Regions from separate parts of the Alteromonas sp. ABH4_452 genome, predicted to be linked through region 2. Evidence: predicted binding sites of a transcription regulator. Region 2 holds the regulator's gene; the other holds the start of a gene.
The links. Region 2 encodes FliA, which starts transcription of late flagellar genes. Its sites were predicted from a motif close to CTAAAGNTNNNNNNNNNNNNGCCGATA; they were not measured.
Positions count from the first base shown of each region.

Region 1 (4,431 bases), 1.8 Mb from region 2:
CGGAAGCGAAGTGACCACTGGTTTGGCTTACGCTATTAAGTAAGTACTCACGCAACTCATCGGCGAGCTCGCGTAATTTATCCTGGGGCAGCTGCCTCAATTTTTCAGGTGTTTGCGCAAGCGCAAGCGTTGGGTAATGTTGGAGATCTAAACTCATGTACTTATTATCTTTTTCAACATGGCGCGTGGCTAATGGTCACGTTTCACCAAAAGCTCGCTAAACGCAATTAAACTGTCGATATTGTAGGGTAAACGCGTCAATGCTTGAAGTGCATTATTGTGAAGCATTTCTAATTCTTGTTTAGCGCCAGCCATTCCGAGCTTGGCGGGAAACGTGTTTTTACCCAATGCTTCGTCTGACCCTGCCGGTTTACCTAATTTCTCGCTGCTGCCTTCAACGTCTAAAATGTCGTCTTGAACTTGAAAAGCTAGCCCGATATCGGCGGCATAAGCCATTAAGTCAGTTTTAGTTTGTGGCAATAAGCCTTCACTGACAATAGCGACCATTTCAACACAGGCCTTCAGCAAAGCCCCAGTTTTTAGTTTGTGAAGCTGTTTCAGTTCTTCTATCGAGATGGCTTTACCTGTACTGGCAAGGTCAATAGCCTGGCCACCACACATGCCTACGTAGCCAGCACTTTTTGCGAGTACAGACAATAACTGACCACGCTTCGTTTCGGCGTACGCACTTAGTGGCGCATCGGCTAAAACCGTGAATGCGAGGGCTTGCAGCGCGTCGCCAGCTAAAATAGCCGTAGCTTCATCAAAGGCAATATGACACGTTGGCATTCCGCGACGTAAATCATCATCGTCCATGGCTGGTAAATCATCATGAACTAACGAGTAGGCGTGCACGCACTCAATAGCCATGCTTATAGCCATCTGATCTTTTTTGGGCACGTCTAACGTGTTTCCTACAACCTGCACTAGTAGTGGGCGCATGCGCTTGCCACCTGCAAGCAATGCGTGACGCATTGCATCTTTAAGGCGCGGTGCGTAATCGGGTAAATCATCAATTAAGGTAAGAAGGGATGCATCAGTTTGCTGTTTCACTTGCTGATGCAAAGCAGAAAAATTCATAGGTCGCCTGTAAGTTAAAAATGAACGTTTTACGGCTGTTCACTTTCAGGAAGAGTCTGAAGCGTTTCTTCGCCTTGTTCACTAAGCAATATTTTTACTTTTTGCTCGGCGTTTTCAAGTGATTGCTGGCCTTGACGAGATAACGCTATGCCTCGTTCAAATTTTTCCAGTGCTTTATTAAGAGGCAGATCACCGTTTTCCATTTCGTTAACGATAGCTTCTAGTTCTGATAAAGTTTCTTCAAAAGACGCTGATGCTTTTTCTGTCGTCATAAAAACACTCAATACATTGGCCAAAATACGTGTACCGCGCACATTAACTGAGGGCCGCACAAGGGTCAAATGGTTTGTCCGTATATCGCCTATATCACAGTAATATAGCTTTTTTTTCATGCAGCTGACCACGTTGAATAGGAAGATATTGTGCTATATTCGAAATAAGTGGCTACATTACTTTAAATAGAAGGGTGCATGCGTGTTCTGATAGGTAGGCGAACGCTGTAAGCAAGGACGATGTATAGCAAACCTTTGAACAGGTTTTTTTAAAGTCACACTTAATAAAAAACAAATAAATATGATATTTTTCAATAATGTCGTTTTAGTATTTTTATCCTTTGCCGATAGAATATTTGTACATTAACAGCACTGACTGCGCATAAATGGGGAAGAGTGAGTGGATTTAGCAACCGTCATAGGTATGTTGGGCGCCATTGGTTTCATAGTTATGGCTATGATTCTAGGCGGCAGCTTAGGCATGTTCATCGACGTCCAATCAATATTGATCGTGTTTGGTGGGACTTTATTTGTTGTCTTGTCACAATTTACTTTAGGTCAGTTCTTCGGTGCAGGTAAGATTGCTGGCAAAGCCTTCATGTTTAAAATTGAATCGCCAGAAGAGCTCATTGAGAAAATTGTAGAGATGGCGGATGCCGCGCGAAAAGGCGGCTTTTTGGCTTTAGAGGAAGCGGAAATCTCGAACGAATTTATGCAGAAAGGCGTGGATATGCTAGTTGATGGCCACGATATTGAAGTGGTCAGAGAGACACTTGCTAAAGATATTTCTATGACGTCAGAACGACATGATTTTGGCGCCTCGTTTTTTAAAGGTATGGGCGATATTGCACCCGCCATGGGTATGATCGGTACCTTGATTGGTTTGGTTGCCATGCTATCAAACATGGATGACCCAAAAGCTATTGGCCCTGCAATGGCGGTAGCACTACTTACCACCCTTTATGGCGCTTTTTTCGCTAACGTCATCTGTTTGCCAATAGCATTCAAACTTTCAGTGCGAGCAGGGGAAGAAAAGCTCAATCAAAGCCTTGTTCTTGACGGTATTGTCGGTATCGCTGACGGTCAAAACCCTCGAGTTATTGAAGGCGTACTGAAAAACTACCTTGCTGCAAGTAAGCGTGGAAGCGCAGAGGAAGAGTAATGGCCGAAGAAGAATGCCCAAAATGCCCCCCCGAGGGGCTTCCAGCTTGGATGGGAACCTTCGCAGACTTAATGTCACTGCTTATGTGCTTCTTTGTACTTTTGCTTTCATTCTCCGAAATGGACGTACTCAAATTTAAGCAAATAGCGGGCTCAATGAAGTTTGCATTCGGTGTGCAAAACAAAATTGAAGTAAAAGACATTCCTAAAGGGACCAGTGTTATTGCTATGGAGTTTCGACCTGGTAAGCCTGATCCCACGCCAATTGAATCTATTCAGCAGCAAACCAACGAAATGACTCAGCAAATGCTAGAATTTCAAGCGGGAAATGAGGATTCAGCCGGCGGCAGGCAAAAGCAGCGTGGCGAACAACGGGGCGGTCAGTCTCAACAGACGGCTACTGAGTCATCTTCATCCGCTGAGCAAAGCACTGACCAATCTCAAATGGCTGAATTGATGAAAAAAGTGGCCCAACAATTAGAAAAGCAAATTTTAGATGGGTCGGTTGAGATGGAGTCGCTGGGGCAGCAGCTTACTATTCGTATTCGCGAGAATGGTTCGTTCTCAGCAGGGTCTGCTTTCTTGCAGCCACAATTTCAGCCCGTATTAAGAAAAATTGGTGTGCTTTTAGCGGATGTACCTGGAGAGATTGAGATTTCGGGTCATAGCGATGGTCAACATATTGCAAACGAATTATATCGCTCAAACTGGGATTTATCATCACAACGGGCAGTAGCGGTGGCCGAAGCTATGCGGACAGCGCCTGGGTTTGATGAAAGCCGTATGTCTGTGGTTGGCAAAGCTGATACTAATCCTATCGTTGAAAATGCCACGACCGCGAGTGATAGAGCTAAGAATCGCCGAGTGGAAATTAATATTAACCAAGGTAAACCAATGATATCCAAACCCATATCAGTGGTAGACGATTAAGCGGTACTCTTTTGAATTACAATATCCACTAAAAAGCGGTGCCATATGGCACCGCTTTTTGGTTTAAAATTGCTTGCTGGGTACTCATACCAATCCGCATAGATAATTACCTACCCAGCAACGACAATCAAACTCTGGCTAGTTCTTCTCTGTACTGAGGTTTAGATATAACAAGTTGTACAGTGCTAATGGTTCTTTCTAGAAAGCCACCTTCGCAATATTTGAGGTAATAGGTCCACATACGCATAAAGCGCTCGTCGTAACCATCACTCAATAATTCATCTTTAGCCGAGATAAATGCTTCATACCAATGGTTTAGCGTTTTTGCATAGTCCACACCAATGTCATGTAAGTCACGGATCATCATGTTCGTGTACTTTTTAAGATGGGCATTTAGCTGGTATTGCGATGGTAAAAAACCACCCGGAAAAATGTATTTCTGTATGAAGTCTACGCTGTTTGAATAGCTATCATAACGTCTATCGTCAATGGTTATCGACTGAAGCAACATAAGACCGTCGTCTTTTAAAAGAGAAGCACATTTTTCAAAGAAGTTACCTAAATACTGTTTGCCAACCGCTTCAATCATTTCAATGGATACTAGTTTGTCGTATTTACCTTCAAGCAAGCGATAATCTTTTTTAAGTAAGGTAATTTTACTTTCCAATCCTTCCCGTTCAATCCAATCTTTCGCCCATGCGTGCTGCTCTTCTGAAATAGTCGTGGTGGTGACACTGCAGCCGTAGTGTTTCGCAGCATAAACTGCAAGGCCTCCCCAGCCAGTGCCTATTTCTAAAAGGTGATCTGCTTCAGAAAGTTGTAATTTGTCACAAATAGCTTTTAGTTTGTAGTTCTGCGCGTCGTTTAGCGTTGCATTCGGGTCAGGGTATATAGCTGATGAATACATCATTGTTGGGTCAAGAAAGCGTGTATAAAGCTTATTACCCAAATCATAATGTGCTTCAATGTTCTTTTTAGCTTGGTCTTT
Region 1 is NZ_CM149973.1:1,985,256-1,989,686, forward strand. It holds gene dxs (1-deoxy-D-xylulose-5-phosphate synthase) at 1-157, opposite strand, end outside; gene ACYX4N_RS08460 (farnesyl diphosphate synthase) at 190-1,080, opposite strand; gene xseB (exodeoxyribonuclease VII small subunit) at 1,110-1,352, opposite strand; gene pomA (flagellar motor protein PomA) at 1,753-2,514, shown strand; gene ACYX4N_RS08475 (flagellar motor protein MotB) at 2,514-3,443, shown strand; gene ACYX4N_RS08480 (class I SAM-dependent methyltransferase) at 3,571-4,431, opposite strand, start outside.
Region 1: the regulator FliA is predicted to act here: its motif matches at 1,676-1,702, upstream of pomA (flagellar motor protein PomA).

Region 2 (4,431 bases):
ATGGGTGAAACTCCTGTATCCCAGTCTGCTGAACTAGCTCAAATCAAAGAAGAGTTAGCTTCACTTCGCGACGTATTGCAGTATCAAGTTGCAGACCTAATGGAAGCGAAGAACAAGCGTCAAAAACCTGTTCATCAATACTTGGTCACGCGATTAACCGATATGGGTTTGAGTAGTGCACTAGCAACTCAGCTGATTAGCTATACACCGGCTCATTACAACGAACGTGACGCGTGGGTATATCTTCTTAACCTATTGGCTAATCGCATAAATGTTACCGGAAACGATATACTAAGCTCACAAGGTGCCGTTGCATTAGTCGGGCCTACTGGTACAGGTAAAACAACCACTGTTGCAAAGTTGGCCGCCCGCTACGCGCAAAAATACGGTGCAGAATCGGTAGCTATGATAACTATTGATACGTATAGAATTGCAGCCTATGAGCAACTAGCGACATACGGAAAAATTATTGGCTGTACTGTGCGAAAAGCGCAAACTAGTGAAGAACTAGCAGATTTATTGTTCCAACTTCGTCATAAGCGACTAGTATTGATTGATACAGCAGGTTTTAGTCAGCGTGATAGTCGATTAATTAAGCAAATTAAGCAGTTCGACAATGGCCAAATGCCAAAAGTTAAAAAATATTTGGTAGCGCAAGCCAATACGCAATATCCGGCTTTGCAGAGAATCATTCAAGCGTATGACGATATTGAACTAAGTGGCTGTATTTTCACAAAGTTAGATGAGTGCTACTCTTTAGGAGAGGTACTTAGTGCAGCGGTTGAATACCAACTACCGGTTAGTTATGTCACCGATGGTCAAAAAGTGCCTGAAGACATTAAGATTGCAGAAGCGAAATCTTTAGTTTCCGCTGCTGCAAAGCTTTATAAAAAGTACGGTTTGAATCATACTAGTAGTAACAACGCAATTAAAACAGCATAAGCAGTATGATTGACGATCAAGCGAGTAGCTTAAGAAAAATGAAGCAATCACGGTTAATCAAAGTAATCGCCGTCACCGGTGGTAAAGGTGGCGTCGGTAAAACAAACATTACGCTTAACACTGCTATCGCCATGGCGAAGCAGGGCAAGCGTGTAATGGTTCTTGACGCGGACCTTGGTCTTGCAAACGTAGATGTGATGCTAGGCCTGCGAGTTGAGAAAAACCTATCTCACGTACTCTCTGGCGAGTGCACGTTGGACGAGGTTTTAGTAACAGGCCCCCACGGTATTAAGATTGCGCCCGCCACATCTGGTACGCAGTCAATGGCGGAACTCTCACCCACACAGCACGCTGGCTTGATAAGAGCGTTTAGCGAGCTGCGTTCTCAAATAGACGTATTAATAGTCGACACCGCTGCTGGCATTTCAGATATGGTATTAAGCTTTTCTAAAGCCTCCCAAGATATCATGGTGGTGGTTTGCGATGAGCCAACATCACTAACTGATGCGTATGCGCTGATAAAAATCCTTAACCGTGAGCACGGTGTTTTTCGCTTTAAAGTTGTGGCCAATATGGTTCGCGATGTGCGAGAAGGTCAGGAATTATTTAGCAAATTAAGCAAAGTGACAGGGCGTTTTCTCGATGTTGCACTAGAATTAGTGGCGACGGTGCCATTTGACGAAAATATTCGCAAAGCTGTGCGTAAGCAAACAGCTATTGTTGATGCTTTTCCAGGCTCTCCTGCAGCCGTAGCGATAACCAAGCTAGCAAACAGGGCGCTTACTTGGCCTATTCCAGCGCAGCCTGGAGGTCACTTAGAATTTTTCATTGAACAATTAGTTGCAGAAAAAGCCGTAGGAAGTCAACGTTGAACAGCAAGGCAGCCGCTTATCAACAGCAAACAGATAAATCGCAGTTAGTCGAAAGACATGCGCCCCTGGTTAAGCGTATTGCGCACCATTTGATGGCGCGCCTGCCTGCGAGTGTACTTGTTGATGACCTTATCCAATCAGGCATGATTGGTTTGTTAGAGGCTGCTCGAAACTTTGATGGGTCAAAAGGCGCAAGCTTTGAAACCTTCGCAGGTATCCGCATTCGCGGTGCCATGCTGGACGAAATACGCAAAGGTGATTGGACGCCACGTTCTGTTCACCGAAATGGTCGCGCGATAACAGAGGCGATATCTCAGGTTGAAGGTGAAACCGGGCGCGACGCACGAGATTCCGATATTGCTGACAAGCTTAATGTGAGCTTGCAGGATTATCACCAGATGCTCAATGAAGTAAATGCCGGGAAGTTGGTCGGCATTGAAGATTTAGGTGTGTCGGAAGATGTGATCACTACCGAGCAAAGTCGAGGCAGTGATGCACCGTTAGAAGATTTAATGCAGGGCGCATTTCAAAAAGCGCTGGCCCATGCAATAACGACATTACCCGAGCGAGAAGCGATTGTTCTTTCACTTTACTATGATGAAGAACTAAACTTAAGAGAAATAGGCGAGGTTCTCGACGTAAGTGAGTCGAGAGTCAGTCAAATTCATAGTCAAGCCATGTTAAAACTCAAATCACGAATGAAATCGTGGCAAGCTGACGAAGAATAGAAATTAAAAACAATTAACCCCTCAGTGGAGGCTATTTTGGACAAAAGCATGAAAATTCTCGTGGTCGATGACTTTTCAACCATGAGACGTATCATCAAAAACCTGCTTAAAGACTTGGGTTTTGCCAACATTCAGGAAGCGGATGACGGAAGCACTGCATTACCTATGTTACAACAAGGCGATTTCGACTTTGTTGTTACTGATTGGAACATGCCTGGTATGCAGGGTATAGATTTGCTCCGCGCGATTAGAGCCGATGACAAACTTAAGCATTTGCCAGTACTTATGGTGACCGCCGAAGCGAAGAAGGAACAGATCGTTGCCGCCGCCCAAGCGGGTGTGAATGGTTACGTCGTTAAACCTTTCACCGCGGCAACGCTTAAAGAAAAATTAGATAAAATATTCGAACGTTTAGGTTGATCCAGACGCTCACCAGATAAATGAGGTTTACTGGATGTCAACGAATGTAAACGTTCCAATATCGTTAGAAGAAGCAAAGCAGCTTGTCACTTTTCTCGAAGAAGGTGACAAGGCTTCAGCTAACGCACTACTTGAAGCCGTCTCAATGAAAGAAAACGTTGAGCTATTCGCTGAAGTAGGCAAGTTAACGCGTCAACTCCACGACGCATTAAACAACTTTCAAATAGACGACCGCATCAAAAATCTAGCTACAGACGATATCCCTGATGCCCAGTCCCGCCTTACCTACGTAATTGAAGAAACCGAAAAAGCTGCTAATACTACTATGGATGCCGTTGAGGCGAGTATGCCCATCGCTGAACTGCTATCGGAGCGGATCGAAAAGGTTATGCCAGAGTGGAAAAAGCTGATGAACCGCCAAATCGAGTTGGGTGAGTTTAAGGTTTTATGTGCAGACTTAGACGAATTGTTGGAAGACGGTTCGAATCAGTCGGCTAAACTTACACAGTTACTTACTGAAGTTTTGATGGCACAAGGTTATCAAGACTTGACTGGACAGGTTATTCGTCGCGTTATCGACTTGGTTAAAGAAGTCGAAGATAGCCTTGTAAACATGCTTACTATGTTTGGCGAACGGGACGGTGCAGAACAATCTAAACCTTCCAGCGTTAAGGCCGATAAGATTGATGGTGTAGAGGCAGAAGGCCCAATCATTGATGCTGACAAACGAGATGACGTCGTTTCAGGTCAAGATGATGTAGATGATCTTCTGTCTAGCTTAGGTTTTTAGGGGAGCGGGTGCATGTCGTTTGATGTTGACGAGGAAATATTACAGGACTTTCTAGTAGAAGCTGGGGAGATACTTGAACAATTACAAGAACAGCTCGTTGATCTTGAGAACAATCCTGAAGACGCGGACTTGCTTAACGCAATTTTTCGCGGCTATCACACAGTAAAAGGGGGAGCGGGTTTCCTTTCTCTTACTGAGTTAGTTGAAATTTGTCACGGTGCTGAAAACGTTTTTGACGTCATGCGCAATGGCCAACGAACGCTAACGCCTGAGTTAATGGATATCATTTTGCAAGCCACTGATGTGGTCGTTGAAATGTTTGAACGAGTAAAAGCGCAAGAGCCGCTAGAGCCGGCAGATGCACACCTCGTCGACCTGTTACACAAACTCAGTCGCCCAGAATCTCCAGATGAAAACATTTTCGACAATGCAAATGCGCCTGCGGCCGAGCCAGAAGTTGTCGCGGCTGAGCCCGAGGTCGTTGCAGAAGAGCCGGAACTAGCTATAGATGAACCAGTGCCAGCAGCGTCAGGTACCAGTGAAAGTAGCGGTGGTATAGAAGAAATTACCGAAGATGAGTTTGAGGCTCTCCTTGATGAGCTTCATGGAGGTGGTGCTCCAGGACAAGCTGCATCAACCAATACAGAACCCGCCAAACCGGAGCCTGCGCAAACGTCAG
Region 2 is NZ_CM149973.1:3,748,956-3,753,386, reverse strand. It holds gene flhF (flagellar biosynthesis protein FlhF) at 1-942, shown strand, start outside; gene ACYX4N_RS16135 (MinD/ParA family protein) at 948-1,814, shown strand; gene ACYX4N_RS16130 (RNA polymerase sigma factor FliA) at 1,811-2,542, shown strand; gene cheY (chemotaxis response regulator CheY) at 2,579-2,962, shown strand; gene ACYX4N_RS16120 (protein phosphatase CheZ) at 2,997-3,752, shown strand; gene ACYX4N_RS16115 (chemotaxis protein CheA) at 3,765-4,431, shown strand, end outside.